DNA from 4 places in the Yersinia aldovae 670-83 genome. Region 4 is predicted to be linked to each of the others. Evidence: predicted binding sites of a transcription regulator. Region 4 holds the regulator's gene; each other region holds the start of a gene.

Region 1 (8,315 bases), 1.0 Mb from region 4:
AGCGCGATAAACGCTTGCCCTTTGCTATTCATTAATCGTCGCTACAACATAATCGTCATCATATACGCGGCAAACAGTGCCAGATGAGCGGTGCCGTTGAGCACGTTGGTTCTGCCGGTAGAGAAGGAGATTTGCGACAGAATCAACACGCTGACCATGACCACTATATGCGGTGCTTCGAGGCCAAAATTAAGCTCCTGCCCGGTCAATACCGCTATTAATGTAACCGCAGGAACCGTCAGGGAGATTGTTGCCAGCACTGAGCCAAAGAACAGGTTCATTGCGCGCTGTACCTGATTAGCCAAGACCGCTTTTAATGCGCCCAAGCCTTCCGGTGACAAGATGAGCAAGGCAATCAGGAAGCCGGTGAATTTAGCGGGCGCATTGAGTTCAGTCAGTAGCGCTTCCAGTGGGTTGGCATCAAATTTGGTGACGGCAATAACGGCCACCAGATGTATCAACAGCCAGAAAGTATGCCACGCACTGCTGTGCGACGAGGGTTTACCGTGATGCGGATCGCTTGGGTCATCACCTTCATCTTCATGTTCGTAGACAAACAGGCTTTGGTGCGTTTTAGTTTGAATTAGCAGGAACACGCCGTACATGGCAGCGGAAATGGCGGCAACCACCAACGATTGTGCGACGCTGAAGTTACCGCCCGGCAGGGTGCTCGGTAAGACCAAGACAATGATAACCAATGGGAAGATAGCCATCAGGTACTGTTTGATCCCCACCAGATTAACGTGTTGGGTGGCAAATTTGCGCCCACCCAGCAACAGCGAAACCCCGACCAGGCCGCCGATAACAATCATAATGATGGAATAGAGCGTATCGCGCATCAACGCGGGGGCAGCATCGCCTGTCGCCATCATTGCCGAGATCAAACTGACCTCCAGTACCACCACTGACAAGCTGAGGATCAAGGAACCATAAGGCTCACCCAAACGGTGTGCTAAAACGTCAGCATGACGTACCACACTGAAAGCACTGCTCAGGATACCGACCAGGGCAATCAGGTTAATAACGATGACGGCAGCAAAATTGCTGGTATCACCCCAGATATTAAGAATAACCAGCGCAATAATAGGCAGGATAAGGGAGTATTCGTGATGGCGAGATTTAGATCGGCCAGGATCATGTTGCGACTTCATTTTGAGAATGCTCCTAATAACTTTACTGTATTAAACAGGCATTAGACCCATTTAATGATAATTAAGCGCCATATTGCAGGCAATATAGCTATAAGACTAACAAATAACAGGGAATTGTCGCAGGAAATTTACAAGCTTTTAACTGCGATGCAGGCGGGGGGAAGGCGAATAACATGGGCATCACAAGATTATGCCCATTGATTTTATAGGTATTAATACATTCTAGCTGTCAATGTTGTCCATAACTTCATGGCGTTTCTGATGATAAATTTCTTCTGTCATCCCCTCACGCCAATAGGGTATCGCATAGAGTTGCTGGCGCTGACAGCCTTTTTCACGACGCAGATAGCGGCGCAGTTGCACCACCATTTTGTCTTCGCCTGCCAACCAGAAAGCGGCCTTATCCATTGGCAAATCCAGAGTACAGAATTGGTTAACCACATCGATTGTCTTCTCGGTTCCGCCAATCACCCAGCTTAATGCCATACCGACAGGTTTTATCAGGTCTAGCACATCCTGCGGGCTATCCACACGAATGATGGTATGACCCTGCGCGTCAGTAGGCAGTGTTTCCAGCAGGGCGGCAATGGCTGGGAGTGAAGAGGGATCTCCTACCAGATAGCTATAGGCGGCACAGGGCAACAGGGTATCCGGCCCACCGGGGTTCGTTATCCCTATCCAATCTCCTGCTTTAGCATGACGGGCAAAATCTACCGCCGGGCCACGGCTTTCATGCATTACAAACTCAATATCTATTTCTAACTGTTGCGGGCGGGCGGCTCGAACGCTATAGGTGCGCACAATTGGGCGAATATCAGCCGCGGGCCAGATTGGGCCTTTTTCGCCAGGTGCCGGTAACTCAGGTTGTGTCTGATGGGCTAAGGGTAAGAAAATCTTCAGATGAGCGCCGGCACAATCTGCCGGGTAATCATGCAATGTCGGGCTATGAAATGTGATGCGGCGCAAATGTGGTGAGGTGTCTTCGATCCTTTTTACCTGAACCAGACGCGGGGGCGTTGGGCGGTGTAGGGGTTTTGCTGCGGTGGATTCCAAAGTCACAGTTTATCCTTCTTATCTTATTGGTGTTCTATTTCTTGGCCGTTAGCCAGCATAGGCATGGCTTATAGAGCGCTAAACTATACCACCAACTAATGTTAATGATAATTATTTGCATAAGATAAGTGTGAAGGAAACGGCAGGGTATCGTTGCCCCGCAGGTGTGCAGGGCAAAATGTGTCAACGGGTTAACTGATAGATTGCACTACTGCGGTTCGCCTGAAATGCATACTTAAACGTAGCATGGTGACTAACGCTATCGCCATGACCACCATCGCGGCAAGCGGTAGCTGTTCTAATCGCACGCCAAATGCCAGTAATGAACCACCAAGCCAGGCACCTAATGCATTGCCTAAATTAAACGCACTTTGGTTAAAGGTGGAGGCCAGATTGGGGGCATTTCGGGCCTGATCGACGACTAACAGTTGTAACATTGGGCAAAGGGCAAAAGCCACAATACTCCAGATAAACAAGGTCAGCACTGCCGGTAAGTAAAAACCAATGGTGTAATGCAATGCCAGTAGAATACCTATCAAAATGGCTATCAGGCGAGTCATTGAGCCGACCAAGTTTTTATCACCCAAGCGGCCACCCAGTACACTGCCGATTGACAAGCCGACACCGAGAATTAATAAAACCACAGTCACCCCATGTTCAGAAACCTGCGTCACATCGCGCAGTAAGGGGGCAATATAGGTAAATACAGTAAACAGACTGGTATTGGTTAACACAGATAGCAGCAGAGCCGTTTGTACTTTCTTTTGCATCAGGGTTTTAAATTCTAATTTCGGGCTAATTCGCTTCATTGGAATATTATTCGGCAGCCAGGCAACCACGGCAATAATTGCCACAATCCCAATCGCACTAACGCCCCAGAAAGCGGCACGCCAACCGAAAGCCTGCCCGATAGCGGTACCTAGCGGAACACCGAGTACATTAGCCAGTGTCACCCCCATAAAGACCAGAGCGATGGCTCGAGCCCGGCGATTGGGTTGCACCAGGTCAGTTGCGACCACCGATGCCAGGCCGAAGAAGGTGCCATGACACAGGGCCGCAATAATGCGTGCCATCATTAACAGATTATAGGTTTCAGCCAGTGCACACAGGATATTGCCGAGAATAAACAACACGATTAAACCCAGCAGTGTGGATTTTCGTGGGATGCGGGCCGTGGCAATCGCTAAAAGAGGGGCACCGATAACCACGCCCATCGCGTAAACTGAAACCAACATGCCGGTTTTGGGAATGCTGACACTCAGGTCACTGGCGACTTCCGGTAACAACCCCATAATCACAAATTCGCTGGTACCAATACCAAAAGTAGCAATGGTAAGTGCGATAATTGCCAATGGCATGAATCACTCCTGAAGAGACGGCAAACGGCAAGATCAACTTCTTCTCTGACATGAATATGCGGGAGATAAAGTTTATGCCAATAAATTAATGTGAGCGATCTTATCACCGCTTAAAATGTGCGTCTAACGGCAAAGTGCTCTATTAAGAAGTATTTAAATATCGCTAATTTCAGTTGTAACGCATCAATCGGTTAGAACCAATAATGTATGGGTTTTAGTTATCTGATTGAAATATATATTTTAATTTCTATTTTCTGTCTGATATATTCCCAGCGGCTTAACATTATTCCTCTTGCAGACCAGCGTCAGCCGATATATCCGTGAATGAGAAGAGGGCATGAGTAACGAATTATTGATTATCGCCGCACGTATGCTGAATGATTCCAGCTAAATTTACCGTCTGGTGAATATGTCTTATGAAGCAGAACGTGATAAATGGCTTGTTTTACCATTTTCCACAGGTAATCAGTCGAGGTCATCGTTATCTGGGGTAAATTGCACCCGGACTTCAGTACCCCCATTTTCTCGCTGACGAATATCACAGTGCCCATGCAAACTGTTGGCGCGATCCTGCATAATTATCAAACCGTAATGATTAGGCCGCTCGCTGGCCTGACCAATCCCGCAGCCATTATCGCGAATCGACATCACCACATCGCCTTGGATGCGGGTCACTTCGACCCGCGCTTCGCTGGCATGTGCATGTTTGTAGATATTATTCAGCGCTTCACGGGCAATATTGACCATGTGGATAGCTTGATGGTCTGGTACCCCATCGGAGGGAAGGCTAAAACTGAGTTCAATTTTTAGCGCGGCCCGCTCACTGAATTCATTCACCAATTTTTGTAGCGCGGCTTGAAGTGTTGCCTCATTAAGTTTTAGGCGGAAAGTGGTGAGTAATTCACGTAACTGGCGGTAGGCAACGTTTAATTCATCCCGCATTTGCTGCATCAGTAGCTTACTTGCTTCCGGTAAATCCGGAGTCTGCATCTGTAGGCAGCTAATTTGTATTTTCAGGCAAGATAAGGATTGAGCGATAGAATCATGCAATTCCCGCGCAATGGCCGATCGCTCTTCCATTAGCAGGAGTTGCTGTTGGTGCCGTGCCTGACTTTCCAGCGCCAGCGTGCTGGTCAGCTGCTCAACCAGCATATTAACCAGTTGTTGTTGATCCGAATTGAGTGGCTTATCCGTGGGAAGTTTTGCCAGGAGCAAACCATATTGACCGAGCTTATCACTCAAGCTCCAGCTCAGGGACTCCCATGACATGCCACGGTTTAATGGAACGTAAGGGCCTTCGACAGTTAATTGAGTCGGGCGATGTTGTGGTGGCAGGTTCTCACCATCGGTAAAGTGGTTGAGCTGATTGCGGTATAGATGACTTTCATACAAACAGATTTGCACATTTTCCAACGGTGTAAGCGCCTGTAATTGTTCAATCACTGGGATCAAGCGTTCGCTCAATGGCTGGTTTGTGTGTAATTGACGGCTACTATGATAAAGGAAAGCCAGTACTTGGTTTTTCTGTTGTAAATCGGCGGTTTTTTCAGTGACGCGCTTTTCCAAGTCACTGTAAATTAATGATAATTCCTGCGACATGCGATTTAATGCGATACCCAACATCCCCATCTCATCGCGTTGATGGGACAACCTATAGCGTTGACTAAAATCACCTCGTCCAATCGCATGAGCCATTGAGATCAATTGCAGCCACGGGCTGAGTAAGCGGCGGCGCAGATAATAGATAGTGACCAGCAGAAGCCCCAGTGTTAGTACAATAAATACCAACTGAATCAGGGTGACCAGCAGTAGGCGTTGCTCAGTTTTGTGGTCTATGGCGAGCACCAGGGCATCAAGCTGGTGGACAAAGTCGGCAACACTGGCTGCAACCTCGTCAGGGTGCCTGGCCTGCTGTAATTGGGGTTTGAGTGTGGTCTGCCAATACTGCTCTATTTGCCGGTACTGGCTGTTTAGCCCTTCTCGCTGCAACGCTTGCTGTAAATCACTGCTGGTTTTGTCTTGCTCTAACGCCACCAGATAAGACAAGTCATTTTCATCAAGCGGAACCATCGAAAGCAGTCGGTAACTTTGCATTCGCAGCGAGCCTGCTTTGTTGATGGCATGTGCATTACCCTGAATGCTTTGTGCCATCCATGACGAAATGGTCATGCCAGCCAGCCCAAGCATACCCAGCAGTATCATCAGCATGGCAATCTGATTAACTAATGGGATCAGGTAACGTCTCATAAAGCGGGAATCCTTTGACCAATCAACGCCGCTACTTTACCGTTTTTGGTGCTGAAGTGTTAGAGCTAATGAGACTTCATTCCTGCGGCTGTCATCATCATACGAAACAGCATAGAGACGGCCAATAATGCCAATACGCTAGCGCACCAAATGACCACCAACCAGCCGACTTTTTTCCACCACGGAGCTTTTACCTGTTCAGCGGCATGGGGGGAGGGCTGTGATGCTACCGCCTTATTTTCACGTATATTAGTGTCACTCATATTCATTCCAACTCACTGTTCTTAGAAAAGTATCAGGGTCGGCACCCCGCCCTGACACGAATGGCTGACGTAAACTCAGTGGTAACCTTGGTCATGATTGATTTTCCCGCGGAACACGTAGTAGCTCCAGAAGGTATAAACCAGAATAATGGGAATAATAAATAACGCGCCGACTAACATGAATCCCAAACTTTGTGGTGGAGCGGCAGCTTGCCACAGGGTAATAGACGGCGGAATAAGGTAGGGCCAGATGCTAATGCCAAGGCCGCTGTATCCCAGGAAGACCAACAATAAGGTTAATAAGAAAGGTGCGTAATGCGCACCACGGCGAACTGAGCGCAGTAAGGCTGCACTGGCAAGCAATACCAATACAGGAACGGGCAGGAACCAGAACACGTTTGGTAGGGTAAACCAGCGCGCTGCAATCTGCGGATGCGCCAGCGGCGTCCACAGACTGATAACGGCAATAATCAGTAGCATAAAGAGTGTGAGAGGTGTTGCCAGCTTATGCATCACTTCCTGTACATGGCCTTCAGTTTTCATAATGAGCCAGGTACAACCGAGTAGGGCATAGGCGGTTACCAAACCGAGGCCGCAGAACAGCGCGAAAGGAGTAAACCAGTCAAACGGCCCGCCACTATAGCTACGACCTGTTACTGGAAATCCATTAATAAATGCACCAACAACCATTCCTTGGGTAAATGTGGCGACCAGAGAACCACCAATAAAGGCTTTGTCCCAGATATGTTGTTTGTTCGGGCTGGCTTTAAAGCGGAATTCAAATGCCACACCACGGAAAATTAAGCCCAACAGCATTAGGGTTAATGGGATTGCCAGGGCATCCAAAATAACCGCATATGCCAGCGGGAACGCACCCAGTAAGGCCGCGCCGCCTAAAACCAGCCAGGTTTCATTGCCGTCCCACACTGGGGCTACGCTGTTCATCATTAAATCCCGGTCACGGCTGGCTTTGACCAGCGGAAACAGGATGCCGATGCCCAAATCGAAACCATCCATAACGACATACATCATGGTGCTGAAAACAATAATGACAAACCAGATCAGTGGAAGATCGATACCCATAATTAACTCCTGTGGCCTTGGTTGTTATCACTATTTACCGGTTGGTTGTCCTTACCAAATGGTTCACTGACGGCAGACAATGGCCGTGATGGCGTACTTGATTGGCCGGGGCCACCTTTATTTTGCTGTGTGCCTTCATGTGCCTTCGGCCCTTTGCGGATCAAGCGCATCATATAGGCATATCCCACGCCGAATACCGAGCCGTACACCACAATAAACACCAACAGACTGATGCTCATGTGCATCTCACCATGAGAGGAAACTGCGTCGCGGGTACGTTGCAGACCATAAACAATCCACGGCTGGCGGCCGACCTCAGTGGTAAACCAACCGGCCAGAATAGCAATCAGACCGGATGGCCCCATCCACAAAACGAAATACAAGAATGGGCGCGATTGATACAACCCTCCTCGCCAGCGTAACCATAAACTCCAGAACCCAGCCAAAATCATCAACATGCCTAAACCGACCATGATGCGGAATGACCAAAACACAATGGTAGAGTTTGGGCGGTCTTCCGGTGGGAAAGATTTCAGCGCCGGGATCTGTTTTTCCAAACTGTGGGTCAGGATCAAGCTGCCTAAATAGGGGATTTCCAGCGCAAAGTGCGTTTTTTCCTGTTTCATGTCTGGCCAGCCAAACAGAATCAATGGCGTAGGTTCACCGGGTTTATTTTCCCAGTGGCCCTCAATGGCAGCAATTTTAGCCGGCTGATATTCCAGCGTATTTAAGCCATGAGCATCACCGATGACGGCCTGAATGGGGGCGACAATTAATGCCATCCACATCGCCATAGATAGCATCTTTCTCATCGCTGGGGTGTCACGCTTGCGCAATAGATGCCAGGCCGCAGATGCGCCGACAAAGAATGCCGATGCCAGGAACGCGGCGGTTGTCATATGCAGCAAGCGGTAGGGGAATGAGGGGTTAAAGATGACTTTCAGCCAGTCAACGGGTACCACTTGCCCATTGATGACTTCAAAGCCTTGTGGAGTCTGCATCCAACTGTTGGAGGCGAGGATCCAGAACGTAGACATCAGCGTGCCCAGCGCCACCATACAAGTAGCAAAGAAGTGCAAGCCCGGCCCGACGCGGTTCCAGCCAAAAAGCATCACGCCGAGGAAACCGGCTTCAAGGAAGAAAGCCGTTAGCACTTCATA
Region 2 (8,315 bases), 2.1 Mb from region 4:
AAACAGAACGTTGGATTTAATTTACTGTAGCTTGCAGAAACAGCACCACCTTCAGCTTTATTGATAACTTCAACATTCATATATAGTGGTGACGTCAGAAAATCAACCCACGTAAATCCATTGGTGAATCGGCCTTGATGATATTGCGACGCAGATGGAAGTAAACCAAAAGTTTTATTTAACATTCTGCCCTTAGAGTCAGAAAGACTATCACCAAAAACGAGCACTTTTTTAATACCCGTGGGATCACGCAGTTGAATATGAGAATTAGTTGCTGCTATCATTTTTTGAGCTAAGGGGAATTCTTCTTTAGTCGGATTTTGTAATGCAGAACCGTCAATAACATCTTGACTGTTGATTTCATTCTGATGCTGACACCGATGAGCAAAAATACGCGCTTCGTTTAAATTAATAAATATCATAATCCCCTCAACTATTTATAGAAAAAACCAAAATTGTTAATTAATAATACACATTAAGATACTGACACATATAAATAAACCCAACAAGACAAACATAACCCTGCTGAATACAAAATCACTTAATATACATTCATTATAGTTAGGGAATTATGGCATATATTTATAATCTATCTTTCATATTTCGCGTTTGATATTACACTTATATCTAAAATGATTCGAGTTGCAGGAGGTCAGCAACTCGAATCATTTAGGATATACTTCTATTTATTATTAAAATAATCTCAATAACTCAAAATTAATCGTAGATTTAGAGCACCATTAAGCGACTTGCTTATTATCCGATAGATTAAAAACAGAAACAGCCTCTGTCAGTTGGCGAGCCTGTTCTTCCAACGAAGCGGCGGCAGCAGCAGACTCTTGTACTAATGAAGCATTTTGCTGGGTAACACCGTCCATTTCTGCCACCGCCTGACCAATCTGGCTGATACCACGACTTTGTTCATCTGAAGCAGAGGCAATCTCTCCCATAATGTCGGTTACATTAGTCACTCTGTTCATCGTTTCTCCTGCTTCAGCAACTTGTCGTGAGCCAACATCAACCCGCAACACCGATCACTGATCAGCCCTTCAATTTCCTCAGCAGCCTGCGCACTGCGTTATGCCAAATTACGTACTTCACTCGCAACCACAGCAAAACCACGCCCCTGCTCACCGGTTCGAGCAGCGTTAACTGCGGCATTCAACGCCAGAATATTTGTCTGAAAGGCAATACTGTTTATTACGCCGATAATATCTGCAATACGGCGTGAGCTTTCAGTAATGCTGCTCATGGTTGCGACCAATGCCGCCAGTAGTGCCTGCTGACACCATGTAACCAATAATGCGACCCGCAAGCTGGCAGCGTCGGTTGCTTTATCGACGGCGGAATTGTCCCCCTCTACTGCACTACCAAACTCGCGGCTAAGGGAGGGATAGTCGTGGTTAAACACACGTTGAAAATCTTCATAGCGATCTTCTTTGACCGCCTTAAACATAGGCTCGCCCCCTATTACTTAATAATTCAGACCAACTTTGGATCGCTTTATCTGCCAGTAAGGGGTCTATCGCTACATGGGATTGCAGCTTAAATCTTGCTAAATCCTCTTGGGTATTTTTAAGCGCCGCACCTGTCGAAGTCAGTTCACGATCAGCATCTGCCGTTGCCCCATTTTGACGATATATTGCCGCTCGGATTAAACGAGTAGCCACACGAAAATATTGGTTATTACCTTTATTAATAATACTCACACTCTTCTGTTGATTGGCGCTTACCTGCAAAGAATGAGTTAATTGATTAAGTGAAAATAATGTAAATATTGAGACGTCGCCCCATAACAACAAAAATATAACAAGAAATAATAATAACGCCATCCTGATGGTGATATGTTTTAGGAAACTCACGGCAATCCCCCTACTTCTTATTTTTTAATTTATTCCCCTAATAATTCAAGGTGTTTATCGTTGATAATCTCTATGGCAAAAGTCATTAATTACCAAGACTAACTGCAAAAACAGCATAAAACCACAGCAAAAGATCAGCACAACCGAGCGATAATAATAAATTGATTGATCCAGTCTATTAAAGTGTAATGAACGATCACTTTATTTGATAGATAAATGATTAACAACTCTCGCTAGTTTCAATTAGATATGTATTTATTCTGAATATAAATACGGCATAACCTTTCCCATTAGCGGGTGGAATTACAAGCTAAAAAATTAATCTATTTATTTACAGAACAGAGATTACCAAAAATTATAATAACAGAATTAAATTAGATTTGACGTAAAAAATAAAATAATAACAAAAATTCATATCAAACCATCATTAGGTGATTTACTACAAAACTTATCTACTTATCTTCTTTTATTGCTCATCTCTTGCTTCATCCGAAAAAAATGGTGAGTGAGGATCCGTTTTATTCATAGAATACCGCGGGTATTTTGCATAACTGGCAATGGGATACGGAGCAGTCAGGAACCGTAACTTTTTTCATCATAAAACAGTGGGAAAAAGTGTAAATGCAAATAATAATTACTACCATTTAATGTTTGGCGTGATAAATTACGTCTCAGTATTTTTAAATTAGGAAGAGAACACGTCGTTATGCTCCCGATCTCGCATAAAACATCATGTTTCCTACTCACCATATTCGCCTGCCTATGCCTTATTTTAGGGTTATCCGGCTGTAAACCAGCGGAAGAAAGCAGCATCTCTACTGCGAGCGAAAATACATCAGCCTGGTCGCGTACGGTTGAAACAGCCAAAGGGCCGGTCACACTCACTCATCAGCCGCAACGTATTGTTTCTACAAGCATTACTATCACTGGTACCTTGCTGGCGATTAACGCCCCCATCATTGCCAGTGGTGCCACAATGCCTAATACCACGGTGGCCGATGCTCAAGGGTTCTTTACGCAATGGTCAGACGTCGCACAAGCCAGGCATCTGGTTCCTATTTATCAAACGGAGCCGAATGCTGAAGCAGTTGCCGGAATGAATCCTGACTTGATTATTATTTCCGCCACCGGGGGAGATTCCGCGCTGAAGTTGTACGAACAGTTATCTGCCATCGCGCCGACGCTGGTGATAAATTACGATGATAAAAGTTGGCAGCAACTGGCGATATTACTGGGGCAGGCCACCGGTCACGAGGCCGATGCTGAACAAGTGATAGCGAAATTTACTCGTCGGGTGAATGAAGTGAAGCAAAATATTACTCTGCCACCACAGCCGGTTTCTGCTTTCGTTTATCAGGCCGCTGGTAGTACCGCCAACCTGTGGACTGACAGCTCGGCACAGGGAAAACTGCTGCAAGAATTGGGTTTCACGCTAGCCAATGTGCCGGATGCCGTAAAAGGGAATACCAGCATGGGGCACCGTAAAGATATCATTCAGTTGGGCGGGGAGAAGTTGGCTGAGGGGTTGAATGGTGAAACTGTTTTACTGTTTTCAGGTCAGCAACCGGCTGTTGATGCTTTGAAAAGTAATAAGTTTCTAGCCCATATTCCGGCCATTGAGCACCACCGTGTCTACGCGGCCGGTTACGATACTTTCCGCCTGGATTATTACAGTGCGAGTAATTTGCTCACCAGGATTGAGAGGATGTTTAGAGGCTCACAGTGAGGTTGGTCTGGTTATAGCTTAAAACCAGGCCAGCCCCCTGCTTAGGTTAAAGCGAGAGTCAATCTGGTAATAAAAACAATGATCTAGCTCCGATAAGGGTAGATTTTTACCGATGCATTCTCGTCATAATTCGTGCTAATATGCTTTGGATTAATAATGATAATCATTTACTAAAACGCGTTCACTAAAAACACGTATTGATTAAAAAAGAGTTACGATGCCAGCAACTTACGCCTCAAATCCATCGTCAATAAAATCGCCGTCATCAGCAATCATTTCAGGTGCTCAAACAGTGCGCAGGCGTGGTTTTTTACTGTTACTCAGCGTGGTAGTACTGTTATTTGTTATGGCTGCCAGCCTGGTACTCGGTGCCAAAGCGATTCCCTTTTCAGTGGTTTGGCAGAGCTTGCTGGGTGAACACAGCAATGCAGACAGCATTTTAATTCTGGAATCACGCCTGCCCCGTACACTGATTGGTGTACTCGCGGGGGCGGCATTGGGGTTATCGGGTGCCGTGATTCAGGCATTGACCCGCAACCCGCTGGCCGACCCCGGTATTCTGGGTGTCAATGCTGGAGCCAGCTTTGCTGTGGTTATCGGTATCCTCGTTTTCGGCGTTAATGCCATTTATGGTTATATGCTCTCTGCTTTTATCGGCGCAATGGTCACGACCTTAGTGGTGTATTGGGTCGGTTCACTGGGCGGTGGCCGGGTAAACCCTTTACGCCTGACCCTCTCCGGTGTCGCCATCGGCGCGGTGTTGATGGGGATCTCCTCAGGGATATCGCTAACTCATCCACAGATCTACGACAGTATGCGTTTCTGGCAAGCGGGTTCACTGGATATCAGAAATATGTCCGTGGTGTTGGCTGTAGCACCGGCTATCCTTATCGGCTGCCTGATCGCTCTGTTACTCGCTCGGTCACTCAATGCCATGCATATGGGTGATGATTTAGCGGCAGCTATTGGTGCCCGTATTGGGCGCACTCAATTCTGGTCGGTTATCACTATAACCCTACTGTGCGGTGCCGCTACCGCTGCGGTTGGCCCTATCGCTTTTGTTGGCCTGATGGTTCCCCATATTGCTCGCTGGATTGTCGGCCCGAACCAATGTTGGATATTGCCCTTCACCCTGGTTTTGACACCTATTTTATTACTGGTATCTGACATTATTGGCCGTTTTCTGGTGCCGGGTGAGTTACGCGTTTCTATCGTCACCGCGTTTATCGGTGCGCCGCTACTGATCTGGTTAGTTCGAAGTCACAAAAGGATGAGTGCATTATGAAACCAGCGGCGGCCACCGCATGGCTATTGGGTCGGTCAAATGGCGCGATAAATTTGCGCATCCAGCCACGCAGCCTGATTGTCAGTGGATTACTCCTGCTTGCCTGTTTATCAGGTGCGCTGCTGGCATTAATGATTGGTACTCTGACACTATCCCCTCAGCAGGTGCTCGCGGCATTGTTTGGCCAAGTGAACGGTGCGGCGAATATTATCGTCAATCAATGGCGGCTCCCCCGTGCAGTGATAGCATTGCTATTTGGTGCCGCACTGGGAGTCAGTGGCGCAATATTTCAGTCGTTGGTACGTAACCCACTGGGTAGCCCAGATATTATCGGCTTCAATGCCGGTGCTTATACCGGTGCTCTGGTGGCGATCATTTTATTTAATGGCAGCTATTTTGAGATTGCCAGTAGCGCCCTGGGAGGAGGATTGCTGGCAGCCATCGCCGTTTATCTGCTCGCTTATCGTCAGGGGATTCAAGGGTTTAGACTGATTATTGTCGGTATTGCGATAGGTGCTATGCTAACCGCATTCAATACCTGGCTGACCATCACCGCCTCTCTGGAGGCCGCGATGACAGCTGCCGCTTGGGGTGCAGGTTCGCTAAATGGCATGACCTGGGCTAAGGCTATACCCTCGCTGATTTTTATTATGATTGCGACGCTGGTTGCCCTACTGCTCAGCCGTCGTATGCCATTGTTGGAAATGGGCGATGATGCCGCCGGTGCTTTGGGTGTTCCGGTGGAGAAAACACGCCTGAGCCTGATGGCCGTTGGTGTGATTCTAATCGCAGCAGTGACGGCAGCGGCTGGGCCAATATCCTTTATTGCACTGGCAGCACCACAAATCGCACGGCGGCTAACCGGAACCTCGTCAGTCACACTCACAGCTTCCGCACTGATGGGCGCATTGCTGTTAACCGTAGCGGATCTTGGCGCACAACATCTTTTCTCACCAAATCAGTTACCCGTCGGAGTGGTCACGATCAGTATCGGCGGGCTGTATCTTATCTGGCTTTTAATCCGGGAATCTGGTCGTTCATGAGTATTGTTAACTCCGCCGCCACACACTCGCCTCGCCTGCGAGCCGATGCGCTGACCTTAGGCTATGACGGCAAGATAATCAGCAAGAATCTGAGTGTTACAATCCCCGATGGTGAGTTTACGGTGATTGTCGGCCCTAACGCCTGCGGTAAATCGACCCTGCTGCGCGCGCTAAGTCGTTTGATGAAACCGCTGGCCGGTCAGGTAATTTTAGATGGCAAAAACATTACCCGCTATGACACCCGTGAAGTAGCACGCAACTTGGGCCTATTGCCGCAAAGCTCCCAAGCGCCGGATGGCATCAGTGTGTTGGATCTGGTTGCCCGTGGCCGCTACCCTCACCAAAAGTTATTACAGCAATGGACCCAAGCCGATAAACTGGCGGTGAACCATGCAATGCAAGCCACTGGAATCAGTGAACTGGCCAACAGATCCGTCGATGCATTATCAGGTGGACAGCGCCAGCGGGTGTGGATAGCAATGGTGCTGGCGCAGCAGACACCGTTGCTGCTGCTGGATGAACCTACGACCTACCTGGATATCGCCCATCAAATTGATTTACTTGAGTTATTCAGCAATCTTAATCAGCAACATAATCATACTCTGGTGGCAGTGCTACATGACCTTAATCATGCCTGCCGTTATGCCACTCATATCATCGCCATGCGCGATGGCAAGATAGTGACACAAGGCCACCCCAGAGAGGTGATCACCGCTGATCTGGTGGAACAGGTGTTTGGAATGCCCTGTTTAATTATTGACGATCCGGTTTCGCATACGCCGTTGGTGATCCCAAAGGGGCGGTTTTAATTTCAGATCAAACAAAATCGGAGCAGGGTTTTGGTTTATAACCCGCTCCCAGCAATCTATCACCCCAACAAACACGCTAATCCATCAATCAATCCACCCCGCCAGCACAGTGAATCATGTCCACCGGCATAAACCCGGTAATGAAGTCGGTGGTCAGAGTGACGTAGCGCCTGACTCATCGCCTGATTCACTTGATAAATTACATCTTCTCGGCGGCCTGCCTCCATAAAGATATGCAACGGATGCGCAGCGCCCAATCCCTGATAAACCTGTTCAGTCAGCCACCCCTGACGTTCGGCAGTGCCTGCCGTCAATGCCTTGAAATTATCAACATCCGGCCACCAGAATGATCCGGACTGACTCAGCACGCAGCCAAATCGCTGCGGCCAGTGTAACCCGGCATATAAGGAAGCCAGGCCACCGAAACTCTGCCCTGCCACTACCGTGCGCGATGCCTGATCCGTAAATGGCTGAAAATCAGATACTTGAACTAATAGCTCGGTTTGCAGTGCTTGCCAGAAATCTTGATTGCAGGGCAGTTCCTCCGAGCGATGCGATTGGTCAATAATATCTATTAAGACATATACGCTGGCGGGCAACTTACCGGCGGCAGTTTCGTTATCCAATACACCAAATACCGGCTGATGTTGCGCCCAATACTGACCATCCAACAGAATAACCAGCGGGCGATTAGCTAAATCCTCCGTACCCGCAGTGTGATAAATCCATACATTGCGACTATTACCCAATAACAGGCTATTCCAGCGAATGAGTTGCAGCCGCCGGGGATCAGTTGGCAGAGGTTGGCCGCTGTCGGCAGACTGCCAGGCGGGTTGAGGCAAAGCATCAGCTAAATGAATGGCAGAGAGCGGCATCCCGCGATAACTATGATGAGCTGCCGTGTGATTCAACGGATCGCTTTCTGCCAGCCCCATCAGCGAGATCCACCAATTGCGTTGAGCCAGATACTGCTCTTGTGGGCTACCCGGCCGCAGCCGTAAGCAGTTTTCGGCTGTCGCGGGAATAAAGCTGTAGCTGCCGCGAAAATCAGATTCCACCTCAGTCTGCCAATACCAGATATCACTCTGGCCCAATCGCTGGAGTGATTCAGGGTTAATACTGTGATGGTCCGTTACACCGTTGACATCGATATAGACTCGACTATAAACCGAGTCACGCGCTTTGCCCTGCCGGTCGCGCCATAGAAATGTCAGCTTTACTTTGCCAGTACCCATTGGCTCCATTAGCGGTGTTCCCCATTGTGCTATTTGCTGCCACCATTGTTCATGGCCCGCCGATGGGTCTTGTAACAAACGCCGGCTATCTGGATATTCACTCGCAACTGTCACTTCAGCCCCTTCATTTTATCACTCAGGCCAACGAACGACTGACCATAACAGCCTGTTTATCACTGATGGCAGCCCGATACAAAAACTCCATGTATTTAAAATTAATACACGAAAGCGAATAGTATTGAGAAGTATTACTGTTTGCAATAACATGTTTCGCGCACAAACAATTAACGTACAAATAGTTCAATAAGCCATACCGTGGCAAACACTAAGTCCGGGTGGCATCAAGAACTTGCCT
Region 3 (8,315 bases), 590 kb from region 4:
ATCTAACGCATCAATCAACGGATGAATGTTATAGCCGCCCTGCATAGTACCAAGCAGTTCGATTGCTTTCTCAGGGGTAATCAGTGGGGAGTAGGCTTCACCTTTGGCGATGGCCGCCAGAAAACCGGCTTTAACATAAGCTGCTTCATCAACACCGGGAGGGACACGGTTAATCAGCAGATCTAACAGGAATTCTTCTTCGCCCGCAGGCGGATTTTTTAATGATTCAACCAGCGCTGCCATTTGTGATGCATCTAATGGCTTGGGGACGATACCCTCAGCGGCACGCTCGGCCACGTGCTTACGGTATTCTTCTAGCACGACTCTCTCCTCGCTTTTATTGTCATTTATACCCATCATCTTTCAAACCGCAGATGTGTTGGCTGCTCTCACTCACCCGAATCACTTACCGATGTAAGCTCATCGGGACTCTCTCGTTTGCCGCCTTCCTGCACCTTGAAATCTATTTGGGTATATTTTCTCGGCTTATCTGTAGTCACCAGCCATCATCAATGATGCACCAGGTGTAAGGTAAGATGCCCAGTTTCGCTCAGCCAGCATACCAGTATTTGAACTCAGTGTTAATTCGTTCACATAAAAGCAACATTATATTTTTGCTGAATCGTTGAGCGCAGTGTAATCACCTGAACTATTGATAACCGCTCTCAGTTAGCCCCTTGCAAGCGGGCGAACATCCGCAAAACCTCCCCGCATAATAACCATACATTAGGAATGGATACCATCTCTCGGTGAAAATCTCGTGCGGTTGATGGGGCTTTTAGAACGCGGAATGAGGAGGGGAAAATATTGTGGCGATAAATGCAGCAGAAACAGCCGATAATGACTGTTTCTGCTTTAACAAAATAATTTTAGAATTGAGTATTCAAGCTAACAAAATATGTCCGCCCCGGCTCATTGTAGGTTGCTGCACCGGCACCGGCGATATTCGCTACGTTCTGGGCATTCCCTTCACGGAATTGGCGCTTATCGAACAGATTTTCAATACCAGTGGTCACACTGACATTTTTGGTCACTGTGTAGCTCGCACTCAGACCAAAGATGGCATATGGGCTAACTTCGTTGCGCGCCGTACCGGTGACGGGCAGACCCTGATAGTCATATTTCTTCGGTTTCTGACGCCCATACCATGTCACGCTAGACAGTAAGGACAAATCATCTGTGGCCTGCCAATTCACTGAGCTGTTCAGGGTAAACTCTGGCGTAATCGATAAGTAATCGCCGGTAGTTTTGTTCTTCGACTCCAGCATATAAGTCAGGTTGCTGCTCCATTGCACCGTGTCAGTGAAGGGTACCGTCAGGTTACCTTCCAGCCCTTCAACCAGCGCTTTCGGCACATTTTCCCATTTGAAAATATCGGAATTAGCATAAGTTCCGCTGCCGCCATTGGCCGTTCCCAGGGAAACTAAACCTGGCTCAATCTTATTACGGTAATCGTTACGGAAATAAGTGATACCCGCAATAATGCCATCATCATGGAATTCGAAACCGATCTCTTTGTTGACGCTGGTTTCTGCTGATAAATCGTCATTACCCATCAAGTAACAGCTACCGCCGCCGCCATAGCAACCCTGACCACGGCTATACAGCAGATAATTGGGGTTGGTTTGATAGAGGTTTGGCGCTTTATAGGCGCGGGCAATGCCCATTTTGATGGTGAAGTAATCGCCCAGTTCTTGTGACAGGTTTAACCCCGGACTCCAGTTGCTCCCTGCGGTGCTGTGATGGTCAAAACGCAGCGCGGGGGTCAGCATTGTGGTGTCTGTCAGCTCGATATTATCTTCAACAAACACTGAGGCTATCTGTGCTGAGGTGCGCGTATTTCGGCCTGTTCCCGTTAAACCACTGACACTGCCACCCTCAGTTGTCGTCTGGGTGTTGGAAGTCGGGTCATTCATTTTCTGGTCATTCCATTCCGCACCGACAGTCAGCACTTGATTAACCCCTAACTCAAATGGCAGGTTAACCTCGGAATGGGCCAGATAGTTGTCCAGCTTAATAGTGTTAAAGCCGTTGTTAGAAAATATTCCCTCAGTTCCGCCGGCTAATCCTTCATTGATACGCGAGTTACGAGTTTGTTCATACTGAACATAAGAGGTTGAACTAACACCGTTATCCCAAAAACCACGGTGCGTTAACGAGAAATTCTCACGATACATCACGTTGGTTTCAGCACCATATAAGCTGCGAACAATGGCATTGCTGTTAGTATTTTGTGTATCACCGGTATAAATATTCCCCTGACGGCTATAACCTGCCTCGAACTCCAGGGATTGGCCCTGCGCAAACTCCCAACGCAGTAACCCGTTGATATCTTTATTACGAACCCCTTCACGCCCAGCAGGCAATGTGCCAGCCTGATTACCGGTTCGGGCAGATTCATGGCCTTGGTTAATATCCCAATCATCAGCATCAGTTTTATTGTATCCACCGTATAAACGGAAACTGACGGTATCACTAAGTGGCCCCAACAGGCTGAAGTCAGTACGACGAGTCGCGCCTTCTTCGCTATGCTGCGGCAGATTCATGTAAGCATTCCAACTGCCATGCAGTTCTTTATCTGGCTGTTTGGTGATGATATTCACCACGCCACCAGCGGCACCATTACCGTAGCGCGCGGCAGCAGGCCCACGTAACACTTCGATTTTCTCAACCATATTTGCCGGTACCCAGTTGGTATCACCACGGGTATCACGCTCACCACGCCAGCCATAACGCACGGCATTGCGGCTCGACACCGGAATACCATCAATCATAATCAGGGTGTTTTCAGGCCCCATGCCACGAATATCAATCTGACGGTTATTCCCGCGCTGACCGCTGGCCGAGTTACCGGACAAGTTAACACCTGGCATGGTACGGATAATTTCAGACAAATCATTAGCTGGAGGACGTTTGCGGATATCTTCCGCCGTGATAGTCGATGCGCCAAGTGCCTGACGGACTTGCTGCTGGGCCGTGACCACCAAAGTATCGCCGGTGGCTGCTTTGTTGTCGCTAGCCGTTGTTTCTTGTTGTTGTGTTGCGGCTGTATCAGACCCTGCCTGAGTGGTATCTTGTGTCTGCGCCCAAAGCGGAGTCGAAATACAAAGACCAATCAAGCTCGCTAAGGTCGTCAGAGAGCGCCGCTGCCATTTTACTTTCATTACACTTTCCCCGATGCAAACGCCCACAGCCAATGTCAGCAGAGGAAAGTCTCTGCCAATCTATTCATAGGGCAACAAAAACGAACAAGATTGATAATTATTTTCATTATCAATTCATCGCGCTAATTGTTACATTTGCAATCGGGAAAAAGGTTTGTCTAAACAGCAAAACCCTTTGTTATAAAGTCAATGTTGTCAAAACATGAATATCTTTAGAGAGGCCATCATGTCGGCGGTGAAGAAAAACAAGTTGCGCAATATTTCCCCGTCATCCAAACCGATTTATCGCGACCAAATTGTGCAACAGTCAAATCTGGTGGCCAGCGACTATCAACTGAGTGGCGCGAAGTCATTGTCCACTGATCCGGTTTTGTATGGCGATTTTCAGGTATTACGTTTGAATCCGCATCTGCTCCTGCATACCGCGAATGTGACTAACCTCTACGATATCAAAACCCAGAATCAGCTCAATCCGGCGCTGAAACTAGCAATTGTGGTCAGCGGCAGCGCACATATCTCATTTGGCGGTAACGAGCTGCATTTGCAGGAAAAGGGCGATGCCTCACTGGTTTCCCTGACTGAAAACACCCTATTTACTCGCCACGGTAAGAACAATAGCCATGAGCGCACTCTGACCCTCACCTTTGACCGTGAATGGCTGTATGGTGATCTATTACCGCAAGCTGGCTCCTGGGATACGTTATACAACTTTACTCAGCAGCATCTGGCGATTCATTTATGGCGGCCATCAGTTCACGCCCAAGCCATCGCGCAGAAAATAGCGAGTGCTCCGCCCTTTTCAACCCCACTGGAACGTTTGCATTGTGAAACACAATGTATTGGCTTAATTATCGAAGCATTCAGTTCGCTGGAGCAGCAGGCGTTACAGCAAAATAAAGTCTCTTTACGCGGCATGAATCGAATCCAGCAAGTACGTGATTGGCTGGAAAGTGGCGAGGCAGACCATCTATCGATGAGTGAATTGGCGCGTTTGGTTAATATGAGTCAAAGCACTTTGCAGCGACGTTTTCGTGAAAGCTACCACATTACGGTATTTGAATATTTGCGCCATTGCCGTTTAAAACGCGCCATGCTGGCTATCCAGAAAGAAGGGATCACTATCGATCAAGCGGCAACTATTGCGGGTTATACCAGCCCGGCGAATTTCGCTACGGCGTTGCGCCGCACTTTCGATATTTCGCCCAGCCAATTACGTAATGGGTTCTATCCCTAAATAAAGAATATCACTCAGGCTCTATATTAATATTACTATAAATTCCATTATATTTTATCATCTATAGCTTATTCCCCTCGCTTTAAAAAATAAAATTCATTTACACAAGAAAAAAATATAACGTCATCACGCCAGAAACATTTAAAGCAAAAGTTATTGTATCTATACAAAAGGATACTGCATGAATAAAATAGCAATGATATCTCTGCCATTAATAATGCTATTTATTAATGATACCCACGCCAGACCAATAGAACCTAAACGTAGAGTGGGGCAAGATTGGAAAGAATTTCAGCACCAACACTGTCAATGGCGTAGGGGGCATACATGTAAAGAGGTGCCCGAAGATGAGGGGAAATTACCCGCAAGAACAGATGAAGAAATTGCTTTAGAGGTTGGCCTCGGTCTTCTATTCGGAGGACCTACACCACAACCTAGAGGATTTAAATTTTCCATAGGAAAGCTACCAATTAAACCGACCACAAAAGCGCCATCCCCCACCAGAATCTCCACAGCACCTAAACTCAGTGCTAATACAGAAAAAACGGCCTTATTATCTGTGAGCTCAAAACCGAAAGCCAAAGGGATATTAAAAAGGATTAATGGCAGCATTGGCTATCTTTTAGGTGATCCAGACGCACCGAGTTTTAGTGGAGAACCACCGATTAAACGTCTAAACATAGACACCTCAGAATCAAATGTAGACTCGGACTCGGATTCAGATTCTTACTATGAATATGATACATCAAGTATGAAAGAATCTGATATCGAGGATGATAATTATCAGCAATCTGAAAAAAGTAAATTCACTGTCATACATAGGAGAAGCCCTATTCAGGAAAGTGAAATAGAAGTCGTCATTAAAGAAATGGAAAGTATTTACAGCAAGGGATTTTGGCATGAAACCAATCTGGATATACATGATGAGATTGAAAAATATAATAGATTAAACACTGATAAAAAAATCAGTTTCCAAGATTACTTTGCCTTCAGAGACTATACTGAAGCTGGCTATATCAGAGTCAATAATGCCATACGAAGCAACAATATCACGCCAGAAATTAAAATAGAGATAGAACAATTGACCAATGCACTCAAACGCCATTCAGATATAAATATCTCCCTTAGAAATAGGTCGTTCAAACATTTAAGCGCAGAAAATACTGATGTTGTTTATCGCGGCGAGGTCAGAAACAAAGTTGATTTTGAAACACAGGTAATAGAGGAGGAAACCTACAGTAATGAAAATTTCTTTAGCACGACCGAGGAGAAGGAGTATGCCATGAGTTTTAATATGGATAATCTTGAGGATGGAGAGGTTAATATCTTATACACAATCCATTATCCCAAAGGGATGACATACAGTACAGATATTTCAGCCCTGCTAGAAAATAGTGAAGAGACGAGAATATTTCTTCCCCACAATATTTTCTTGATTACCGAGATAAAAACAATAGATAACGAAACAATTGAAGTAGAAATGCGTGCTTTCGGAGGATTGAAATCGAAATTTGTCCCACTTTCCAGTGTAAGCCATTAATCGGGTTATTTTCATCAAAACGGCCCCTATTCAGGAGCCGCTTATTATCTTACTGCGTCAGCGAAAACTTATTTCTTTTTCGCTTTCGGGTTAGGCAAGTCAGTAATGCTACCTTCGTAGATTTCTGCTGCCAGGCCGACAGATTCATGCAACGTTGGGTGAGCATGGATAGTCAATGCGATATCTTCCGCATCACAACCCATCTCGATTGCCAGACCGATTTCACCTAACAGTTCACCACCGTTAGTCCCGACAATTGCACCACCGATGATACGGTGTGTTTCTTTGTCGAAAATCAGTTTGGTCATACCGTCTGCACAATCAGACGCAATAGCACGGCCCGACGCCGCCCACGGGAAGGTGGAGGTTTCGTAGCTGATGCCTTTTTCTTTGGCTTCTTTCTCGGTCAAACCAACCCATGCGACTTCGGGTTCAGTGTACGCAATGGATGGGATCACTTTCGGATCGAAGTAATGTTTCATGCCGGAGATAACTTCAGCAGCAACATGGCCTTCGTGAACACCTTTATGTGCCAGCATTGGCTGACCCACGATGTCACCGATAGCAAAGATGTGTGGCACGTTAGTACGCAGTTGTTTATCAACGTGGATAAAGCCACGTTCGTCAACTTCAACGCCAGCCTGACCTGCATCCAGCAATTTACCGTTAGGTACGCGGCCGATAGCAACCAGCACTGCATCATAACGCTGTGGTTCTGCTGGCGCTTTTTTGCCTTCCATCGTGACATAGATACCGTCTTCTTTGGCTTCTACCGCAGTCACTTTGGTTTCCAGCATCAGGTTGAATTGCTTACTGATACGTTTGGTAAAGACTTTCACTACGTCTTTGTCAGCAGCCGGAATAACTTGATCCGCCATTTCGACTACATCAATCTTCGAGCCAAGCGCATGGTAAACCGTACCCATTTCCAGACCGATGATCCCGCCGCCCATAACCAGCAGGCGCTCAGGAACGGTTTTCAGTGCCAGCGCATCCGTTGAATCCCAAACGCGTGGATCTTCATGAGGAATAAATGGCAGTTGGATTGGACGAGAGCCAGCGGCGATAATCGCGTTATCGAAAGTAATGGTCGTCGGGCCATTTTCGCCCTCAACAACCAGGGTGTTCGCACCAGTGAACTTACCTAAACCGTTGACCACTTTGACTTTACGGCCTTTAGCCATACCTGCCAAACCACCAGTCAACTGATTGATAACTTTCTCTTTCCAGACACGAACTTTGTCAATGTCAGTTTTTGGCTCGCCAAACACGATACCGTGTTCAGCTAATGCTTTAGCTTCTTCGATAACTTTAGCGACGTGCAACAACGCCTTGGAAGGGATACAACCGACATTCAAGCAAACACCACCCAGGGTAGAGTAACGCTCAACCAGAATGGTTTCTAAACCTAAATCCGCGCAACGAAAAGCAGCAGAGTACCCTGCTGGGCCTGCCCCAAGTACCACGACCTGAGTTTTAATTTCAGTACTCATCATGACCTCTTAATTGTTTGTCCGGCGAAATATCCTTCATCTTTCAAACTGTAGGCGCGTTAGCTGCTCTCACTAACCCGAATCACTGACTTGAGTAAGCTCATCGGGGTTATCTCGTTTGCCGCCTTCCTACAACTTGAAATCTATCGGGTATTTTAGGCTAATTAGTTAGGCTAATTAATTTCATAATGCCGTTCATACACCGGGATACTGACACGCGGCAGTTTACAGAATTGTTAATAAACTGAAAAGCCGCATCGCGTGACGAGTGTCTCAACAACCTTGTCGACTTATGCAACAAGCCAACAAAGCCGGTTCATAACTGTCTTTTGTCTGTCTGTAATAGTAATAAGGCCGGCGCTAAGCCGGCCTTGACGATTACATCACCAGACGGCGAATGTCGGCCAGCATATTGTTGATGATAGTGATAAAGCGCGCACCATCAGCACCGTCAATCACTCGGTGGTCGAAGGAGAGTGACATCGGCATCATCAGACGCGGCAGGAACTCTTTACCGTTCCAGACTGGCTCTATCGCAGACTTGGAGACACCCAGGATAGCCACTTCCGGCGCGTTAACAATCGGCGCGAAGTGAGTTGTCCCGATACCGCCCAGGCTGGAGATAGTGAAGCAACCGCCCTGCATTTCGCCCGCGGTCAGCTTGCCATCACGCGCTTTCTTGGAGATAGCCATCAGTTCACGGGACAGTTCAGTGATGCTTTTCTTGTTCACATCCTTGAATACCGGAACGACCAGACCATTTGGCGTATCTACCGCGACCCCGATGTTGATGTACTTTTTCAGCGTCAGCTTCTGACCATCTTCGGACAGTGAGCTGTTCAAACGTGGCATCTGCTCGAGAGCAGCAGCAACCGCTTTCATGA
Region 4 (8,315 bases):
TTTTATTGATGATTCGTCGCTGACCGGCGGTATTTACTATTGGCAGCGTCAGCGTGACCGTAAGGATTTAACGCCGGGAAGTGCTGAGTATGGTAAATACGTTGCCAACCTACATCACTCCACATTTAACGCCAATCTGGACTTCTCGTCGGGTTATGCGGCAGACATCTTTGGTATCGATCTGGCTGCATTTGGCGCGGTTGAAATGAGCAACAGTGGCCCTGCTGCTCCGAACGAAATTGGTTTCAGTGATGCCAAAACCCGTTGGGACGAAAAGTGGACTGGCGATAAGAGCGGTGTCAGTGTTTATAAAGCGGCTGCCAAATTTAAGTTAGGCGATTTTTGGGCGCGTGGGGGTTATATCCAACCGACCGGCCAGACGTTGCTGGCTCCGCACTGGAGCTTTATGCCAGGGACCTATCGTGGTGCGGAAGGCGGCGCGAAATTTGATTTTGATACGGCGGGCGCACTGTCCATGTCTTACATGTGGACTGATGAATATAAAGCACCGTGGTATCAGAACATGTACAACTTCCGTCAGGCTGATGGTTTGACCGGTGTCAGTTACTTGCACTCAATCGGTGCTAAATACGACTTCAAAAACAAACTGGTGATGGAAGCGGCATTCGGTCAGGCTAAAGATTATATGGACCAATACTTTGCGAAAGCCTCTTATGCTTTCCCGGTTGCGGGCAATGATCTGCGGACTTCTTACCAATTCTACGGTGCTAAAGATAAAGTGGATGGCGGTGCCAGTAATATCAATGATGTTTATGACGGTTTGGCATGGTTGCAGGCACTGACACTGGGTTACACCACCGGGCCATTCGACCTGCGTCTGGAAGGAACCTGGGCTAAAGCCGACGGTAATCAAGGCTACTTCCTGCAACGTATGACTCCGGGCTATGCTTCATCTAATGGTCGCCTGGATGTTTGGTGGGATTCCCGTTCTGATTTTAACGCCAACGGCGAAAAAGCGCTGTTCGGTGGCGTGATGTATGACTTGAAAAACTGGAATCTGGCAGGGTGGGCGGTTGGAACCTCTTATGCTTATGGCTGGGATGCGAAACCAAGCACCAATCCGAAGTTTGACCAGAATACCCGTTTGAAAGAATCCGCATGGAACTTTGACGTCCTCTACACCCTGCAAGAAGGCCGTGCGAAAGGCACGCTGTTCAAACTGCACTATACCATGTACGACAACCACACCAATATCCCAAGCTATGGCGGTGGTTTCGGTAACGTATTCCAGGATGAAAAAGACGTTAAATTCATCGTGATTGCGCCATTTACCATCTTCTGATCCTGATAAACCCACCCTGGCAGTGATGCTGGGGATTATGGAGTGCCTGCCATGAAGAAAACGCTTTTTATTATTGCTGCGGTGTTGGGATTAAGTGCCTGTGCACCACAACAGCCTGTTCAGTCGGAAGATAGCAAACTCAAGCAAGCCTACAGCGCCTGTATGACAGCCAGCGAAGGTCAACCGGAAAGGCTGATCCCTTGCAAAGCGGTGCTGAATGTCTTGAAACAAGAAAAAGCACATCAAGCCTTTACTGACAAAGAAACGGTACGGGTATTGGATTACCAACGTTGCATTGATGCGGCTCATACTGGCAATGGCCAGGCTTATAACGAGCAATGTGGCAAGCTGTGGCAGGAAATTCGCAGCAATAACTCAGCCGCCAGCAGTACGAGTCTCAGTAATTAAACTATAAGTAATTAGGGCAATAGCCAATAACCATTACGGACGAGGTTAGTGATGAATAAATTTAGATTGAATGCATTGGCGGCGATAACCGCGACTTTTGGTTTGATGGGGTATGCACAAGCGGATGCCACCCATCAGCAGACTGTTGACCAGCTCAGTGCATTAAACGTTAACTATAAACTGTTAGATAACCGCGCTGCTGAAAATGGTGTGGATTGTGCCAAGCTGGGGGCTGATTGGGCATCTTGTAATAAGTTAGTTATTACTCTGACCAATACGGGAGATGAAATCAAAGGCCAGGATTGGGCTATTTACTTCCACAGCATCCGCCAAATCCTGACGGTAGATAACAGCCAGTTTAAAATTACTCACCTAACCGGTGACCTGCATAAGATTGAACCCACGGCCAAATTTACGGGTTTCCCTGCCAATCAGGCCGTTGAAATCCCCATCACCGGTGAGTACTGGCAGTTGTTTGACACTGATTTTATGCCTCGCTGGTACGCTACTTCTGGCGATGCCAAGCCAAAAATCCTGAAAAATACCGATACTGAAGATATTAGTGAATATCTGACACCGTTTACTGACTCGCAGTGGAAGCGCACCAAAGACGACAATAACGTGCTGATGACGCCAGAATCACGTTTCCTCAAAAATGAAACGGTAAAAACGTTATCGGCGGCTAACTTGCGTGGGCAAATTATCCCGACGCCAATGGACGTTAAGGTTTATCAACAAGATATCGATTTGAGTAACGGTGTGGCACTGGATCTGAGCGCGTTACCAAAACCGGCTGCCAAGGCGGTACAGCAGCGCTTTGAGTTACTCGGGCTGAAGATGAACGCGGCGGGTTACCCAATAAAAACAGGGGTTCAACCTACCGTTTTTAAAGGTGATTTAGCTGTTTCTGGTGCTTATGAGCTGAATATTGGCGAGCAAGGCACGCAGGTGATTGGTTTTGATCCAACCGGCGTATTCTATGGTCTGCAATCAATTCTCTCGCTGGTCCCAACTGACGGTACTAAGAACATTGCTACTCTTGAGGCGAAAGATGCGCCACGCTTTGAATACCGTGGTGTTTTCCTCGATGTGGGCCGTAACTTCAAAACCAAAGATGCAGTGCTGCGCCTGCTTGATCAGATGGCAGCTTATAAGCTGAACAAATTCCACTTCCATCTGAGTGATGATGAAGGCTGGCGTATTGAAATCCCAGGCTTGCCGGAACTGACGGATGTCGGTGGTAAGCGTTGCCATGACTTGACCGAAAATGCCTGTCTGTTGCCACAACTGGGTTCTGGCCCGGATAGCAATAATCTGGGCAGTGGTCATTTTACCCGTGACGATTATATTGAGATCTTGCAATACGCTAAGGCGCGCCAGATTGATGTCATTCCTGAGATTGATATGCCAGCACATGCCCGTGCAGCGGTGGTTTCGATGGAAGCGCGCTACAACAATCTGATGAAGCAGGGTAAGGAAAAAGAAGCCAACGAATTCCGCTTGGTTGACCCGACGGATGACTCTAATACTACCTCGGTGCAGTTCTATGAGCGCAAAAGCTATCTGAATCCATGTCTGGACTCGTCCAAACGCTTTGTCGATAAAGTGATTGGCGAAATGGCTCAGATGCATAAAGACGCGGGAATGCCGCTGACTACCTGGCACTTTGGCGGTGATGAAGCGAAAAACATTCGTCTGGGGGCGGGGTTCCAGGACAAAAGTGGCCCAATCGAACCAGGTAAGGGCATTATCGATAAGAGTATTGAAGATAAGCCGTGGGCCAAGTCTCAGGTCTGTCAGGACATGGTCAAGCAAGGCAAGATTCAGGATGTTGAGCACCTTTCCAGCTACTTCGCTATTGAAGTCAGCAAGATGGTCAATGCTCACGGTATCGAGAAGATGCAAGCCTGGCAGGATGGTTTGAAAGACGCGAAAGATGCCAAAGCGTTTGCGACCAAACGTGTTGGCGTCAACTTCTGGGATACCCTCTACTGGGGTGGGGCTGATTCTATCAATGATTGGGCCAATAAAGGCTATGAAGTTGTAGCTTCCAATCCGGATTATGTCTATTTCGATATGCCATATGAAGTTAATCCGAATGAACGCGGCTACTACTGGGCAACGCGCTTCACTGATGAGGCTAAGGTCTTTAGTTTCGCTCCCAATAACATGCCGCAAAACGCTGAAACCTCCGTGGATCGCGACGGCAATCACTTTAGCGCGAAGAGCGATAAAGCGTGGCCGGGTGTACAGGGTATCTCTGGTCAGTCATGGAATGAAACCGTCCGTACTGATGAGCAGATGGAATACATGATCTTCCCACGGGTGTTGCCATTGGCTGAGCGTGCCTGGCATCGCGCATCATGGGAGCAGACTTATCAAGCGGGTCGCGAGTATAAAGGTGGCGAAACGCACTGGGTGGATACTAAAGCATTGGACAGTGACTGGCAGCGTTTTGCCAATATCATGGGCCAGCGCGAACTGGCAAAACTGGATAAAGCGGGTGTGTCATATCGCTTGCCGGTTCCGGGAGCGCGGATTGTTACCGGGCTGTTGGAAGCCAATATCTCTCTGCCTGGCTTGATTATCGAGTATTCAACTGATGGTGGTAAGCAGTGGCAGAAGTATGATGTCAACGCGCAGCCTAAGGTCAGTGGTGAGGTGTTGATCCGCTCGACCAGCCCGGATGGCAAACGCAGTAGCCGCGTTGAACCGGTTAAAGTTTGATGCTTTATAAGTGCTGTGTCTGATGTACCTCCTGTTTGATTTATTTGTAGCTCAACGAATTGTCGATTAAATGAAGTTGAGTTGATAGCTTTCCCCCGGCGAGTCCGGGGTTTTTTTTGCGTTAAATTTATGCAGGTCGCAAGGTCTATACCCAAAGTCATTGCAGGTAGGCCGCCAGCGAATAACAAATTGGTTATAAACTATTTTGAACAGCACTTGCGCTGGTTCATAGGATGAATGAGAGTAACTAAGGGAGAAGGGTATAAATAAGAATGACCACCTGACTCCCCACCGAGCTAATCTCGGGTTACATGCGGGAAAGGCGGCCATATTGCGGGTTATATATTTCAGCAGTGCTTAAAAATCTTTATAAGTTAACGCGATAAAACAGCATTATCTTTTGTCGTGAGCTGACTCATTTTCACGGCAATCACCGGATTCACAGTGGCCGTACAGATACAGACTGTGATTGGTCAGTTTGATACCGTGTTGTTTAGCAATTTCACGTTGCAGCGATTCAATCGATTCATTGCTAAATTCGATCACTTTGCCGCAATCCAGACAGATAAGGTGATCATGGTGATGTTGTTGCGTCAGCTCAAAGACTGATTTGCCGCCTTCGAAGTTATGGCGGGTAACAATACCGGCATCATCAAACTGATTCAGCACACGGTAAACCGTTGCCAAACCAATCTCTTCTCCGATATCGATCAGCTTTTTATAAAGATCTTCCGCGCTGACGTGATGGCACGCTGGGTTTTGCAACACTTCCAGAATTTTGAGCCGGGGCAGTGTTACTTTAAGGCCTGCGTTTTTTAAGGCTTTGTTGTTGTCAGTCATGCGGATTCAGTCCTATTACTATCGATTCAAATTAAGGCTGTTCAGCCTATGACATCCGTGGCGCAATATTCTCAATTGCGTCTCATTATAGAACTGCTAGCCCCAAATGAAAACCGTGGTTGTTAACAAAGTTATAATTGCACACTTTGTAAGATTAATCATGCAGTGTGTTGAGGAATGGGGATAACACATCATTCAAGTGTACAGTGGCTACAAATAAAGTTACAAATTTGTAGCCGTTTATTTTCATTTTACACCGATGATGGTGCGGATTTGTGGGCCGCTTAACAGAGCAAATTTACCCGGCAGACATAGCCACACATGTTTGGTGGGCTATTCAGGGCGAAAGAGATTATTTTACGCGAAGCAAGCGTGCTTAAAAGAGGGCGGAAACGCCTGATTGTATATAAAAGATACCATCACAGCGTTTCCGATATACCAAATTAACCGACGATCTCGGCCAAATTCAGTTCTTCACTGATCTGTTTTACCCAAGCGTGAACACGTTCATTGGTCAACTCTGGCTGACGGTCTTCATCGATTGCCAGACCAATAAAGTGGTCGTCATCAGCCAGGCCTTTAGAGGCTTCAAAATGGTAGCCTGCGGTTGGCCAGTGACCGACGATAGCAGCACCACGCGGTTCGATGATATCGCGCACTGTCCCCATCGCATCACAGAAATACTCGGCGTAATCTTCCTGATCACCGCAACCGAACAATGCTACCAGCTTGCCGTTGAAATCGATCTCTTCCAGGGTTGGGAAGAAATCATCCCAGTCACACTGCGCTTCACCGTAATACCAGGTTGGAATACCGATCAGCAGAATATCGAAGCCTTCTAAATCTTCTTTACTGCTTTTGGCAATGTCATGAACCTCAGCAACCTCTTTGCCCAGTTGCTTTTGGATCATCTTGGCAATGTTTTCAGTATTGCCAGTATCGCTGCCAAAGAAAATGCCTACAGTTGCCATATAACTTAATACCTTTTAAATTCAAATAGTTATGCTGATTTTTGAGCGTTATGCCCAATAATATAGCACATTTCGATAGGGCAACATAATGCCAGAAAACAGCATCAGGCTGATATCAAGTTTATGCGATATTAAATTTTCGCGAGTCACTCAACCTTACAACGCCGTTGCCGATAACCGTTGTGTAGCCGAATGGTTGCAATTTGCGGTGCCAGGGGAAATTCGTCAGATGAAAGTCTGCCGGTAAAGGAGCTATCGTTAGCTGTATGGACGTACTTTACTGCTTTTCGGTCATCAAATAACACCAGAGTCTCTAACGGCAATCATCCGTTATATAAGGGGAACGCACATGCAGTTTTTAAAAAATATTAGCATCAGGGTGGCTTTACTTTGGGTTCTTGGCATATTTTGCCTGCTCTGGGGCGGCGTATCAGCTTATACATTGCTATCACTGAATCAATTAACACAATCATCCAATGCGAACAGTGTGTTGGTAGAAAACATGAATTTGGTGAATCAGGGAACCGATCAGTATTTCCGTATGGTGACACGGCTTGCCCGCTCAGTGGATTATCGCCAAAACGGTAATATCGCGGATGCAGACAAAGAACTGAAATCATCGAATGTCGCCCTGGAGAATTTGAAAAAAAAACTGGCAGAGTTTAAAGCTGTCGACCATGCACAAATTGATCCTGTACTAGTCACTGGGGTTATTGATGGATGGAGCGGATTAATTGAGCAGGGTGTTACCCCGCTTTATCAGGCCGCGATGGATAACAATAGTGCCGCGTATCAAGAATTGGCCAAGAAAACCGTGCCTGCCTTGAGCCGCCAATATGGTTCCGTGGCAGAAAGCTTTAATCAGTCGGCATCAAAAGCTATCGGGGTGGCTAAAGAACAATTCTCACATCTGACAAAAGTGAGTAGCGTCACGCTTATCTCTGCTTTGGTTGCTGGCTTGTTGATTTTATTAGCGACGGATCGTTATCTGGTGGCGAACCTGGTGCGCCCGTTGGATGAGATCCGCGAGCATTTCCGGGTGATTGCTTCCGGTCAGCTTGGTCAGCCTATCACCGATTTTGGTCGAAACTGTGTTGGGCGGTTATTTCCGCTTTTGCGCGATGTACAAACCAGTCTGGTGAACACGGTTCAGACGATTCGTAGCAGTACCGACGGTATTTATCACGGTGCCGCTGAGATTTCAGCCGGTAATACTGATTTGTCATCCCGCACCGAACAGCAAGCGGCGGCATTGGAAGAGACGGCAGCGAGTATGGAGCAGCTCACCGCGACCGTAAAACACAATGCGGATAACGCACATCATGCCAGCCAACTTGCAGCGAGTGCCTCTGCGACGGCGAAAAAGGGCGGGTTGCTGGTGGCGGATGTGGTTAACACCATGAATGAGATTTCTGCCAGTTCACGAAAAATAGCTGACATAACTACTGTCATTAACAGCATTGCTTTTCAAACTAACATTCTGGCGCTGAATGCGGCAGTGGAGGCGGCAAGAGCGGGCGAACAGGGCCGTGGTTTTGCCGTGGTAGCCAGTGAAGTGCGTAACCTGGCCCAACGCAGCGCGCAAGCGGCGAAGGAGATTGATGGCTTGATCAATGAGTCGGTCAACCGTGTCAGCAGTGGTTCGGCGTTGGTGGAAAGTGCGGGAGTTACGATGGATGAAATTGTCCGTTCGATTACTAATGTGACTGATTTAATGGGGGAAATAGCCTCGGCTTCTGATGAGCAAAGTAAAGGTATCAGTCAGGTCGGGCAGGCGGTGGCTGAAATGGACAGCGTGACGCAGCAAAATGCTGCGCTGGTACAGGAGGCTTCGCGCGCAGCCGCCTCATTGGAAGAACAGGCAACACAATTGAATCGGGCGGTGGCGGTATTCAAATTACACCTGGATGACGAGCGGGTTAAACCGGCAATGAAGCCTCGGGCGCATCCCACAGCGATGGCACCTGTCACTAAGGTAGACAACAACGCCAATTGGGAAACTTTCTAAGCAACGGTGAGGATATTGGCGTGGCGTAATGACTTACGCCACGCCGTCATGGTAACCG

The links. Region 4 encodes Fur, which represses iron uptake genes when iron is present. Its sites were predicted from a motif close to ATAATAATGAGAACNACTATCAA; they were not measured.
Positions count from the first base shown of each region.
Region 1: AT01_RS03235 (siderophore-interacting protein) is a predicted target of Fur. The motif match lies at 2,303-2,325, and genes of this name have one in related genera.
Region 2: fepB (Fe2+-enterobactin ABC transporter substrate-binding protein) is a predicted target of Fur. The motif match lies at 2,484-2,506, and genes of this name have one in related genera.
Region 3: AT01_RS15925 (TonB-dependent siderophore receptor) is a predicted target of Fur. The motif match lies at 3,255-3,277, and genes of this name have one in related genera.

Region 1 is NZ_CP009781.1:697,041-705,355, reverse strand. It holds gene chaA (sodium-potassium/proton antiporter ChaA) at 42-1,151, opposite strand; gene AT01_RS03235 (siderophore-interacting protein) at 1,374-2,210, opposite strand; gene AT01_RS03230 (MFS transporter) at 2,396-3,562, opposite strand; gene narX (nitrate/nitrite two-component system sensor histidine kinase NarX) at 4,028-5,809, opposite strand; gene AT01_RS03220 (DUF2474 domain-containing protein) at 5,875-6,072, opposite strand; gene cydB (cytochrome d ubiquinol oxidase subunit II) at 6,148-7,155, opposite strand; gene AT01_RS03210 (cytochrome ubiquinol oxidase subunit I) at 7,158-8,315, opposite strand, start outside.
Region 2 is NZ_CP009781.1:2,054,617-2,062,931, forward strand. It holds gene AT01_RS09385 (SGNH/GDSL hydrolase family protein) at 1-422, opposite strand, end outside; partial or broken gene AT01_RS22655 (methyl-accepting chemotaxis protein) at 741-1,279, opposite strand; gene AT01_RS22660 (Tar ligand binding domain-containing protein) at 1,449-1,862, opposite strand; gene fepB (Fe2+-enterobactin ABC transporter substrate-binding protein) at 2,569-3,588, shown strand; gene fepD (Fe(3+)-siderophore ABC transporter permease) at 3,806-4,873, shown strand; gene fepG (iron-enterobactin ABC transporter permease) at 4,870-5,916, shown strand; gene AT01_RS09410 (ABC transporter ATP-binding protein) at 5,913-6,725, shown strand; gene fes (enterochelin esterase) at 6,785-8,074, opposite strand.
Region 3 is NZ_CP009781.1:3,540,918-3,549,232, reverse strand. It holds gene acnB (bifunctional aconitate hydratase 2/2-methylisocitrate dehydratase) at 1-321, opposite strand, end outside; gene AT01_RS15925 (TonB-dependent siderophore receptor) at 870-3,164, opposite strand; gene AT01_RS15920 (AraC family transcriptional regulator) at 3,391-4,398, shown strand; gene AT01_RS15915 (ADP-ribosyltransferase) at 4,580-5,938, shown strand; gene lpdA (dihydrolipoyl dehydrogenase) at 6,007-7,431, opposite strand; gene aceF (pyruvate dehydrogenase complex dihydrolipoyllysine-residue acetyltransferase) at 7,810-8,315, opposite strand, start outside.
Region 4 is NZ_CP009781.1:4,129,948-4,138,262, forward strand. It holds gene chiP (chitoporin ChiP) at 1-1,303, shown strand, start outside; gene chiQ (ChiQ/YbfN family lipoprotein) at 1,355-1,711, shown strand; gene AT01_RS18585 (beta-N-acetylhexosaminidase) at 1,763-4,438, shown strand; gene fur (ferric iron uptake transcriptional regulator) at 4,832-5,278, opposite strand; gene fldA (flavodoxin FldA) at 5,722-6,249, opposite strand; gene AT01_RS18600 (methyl-accepting chemotaxis protein) at 6,599-8,257, shown strand.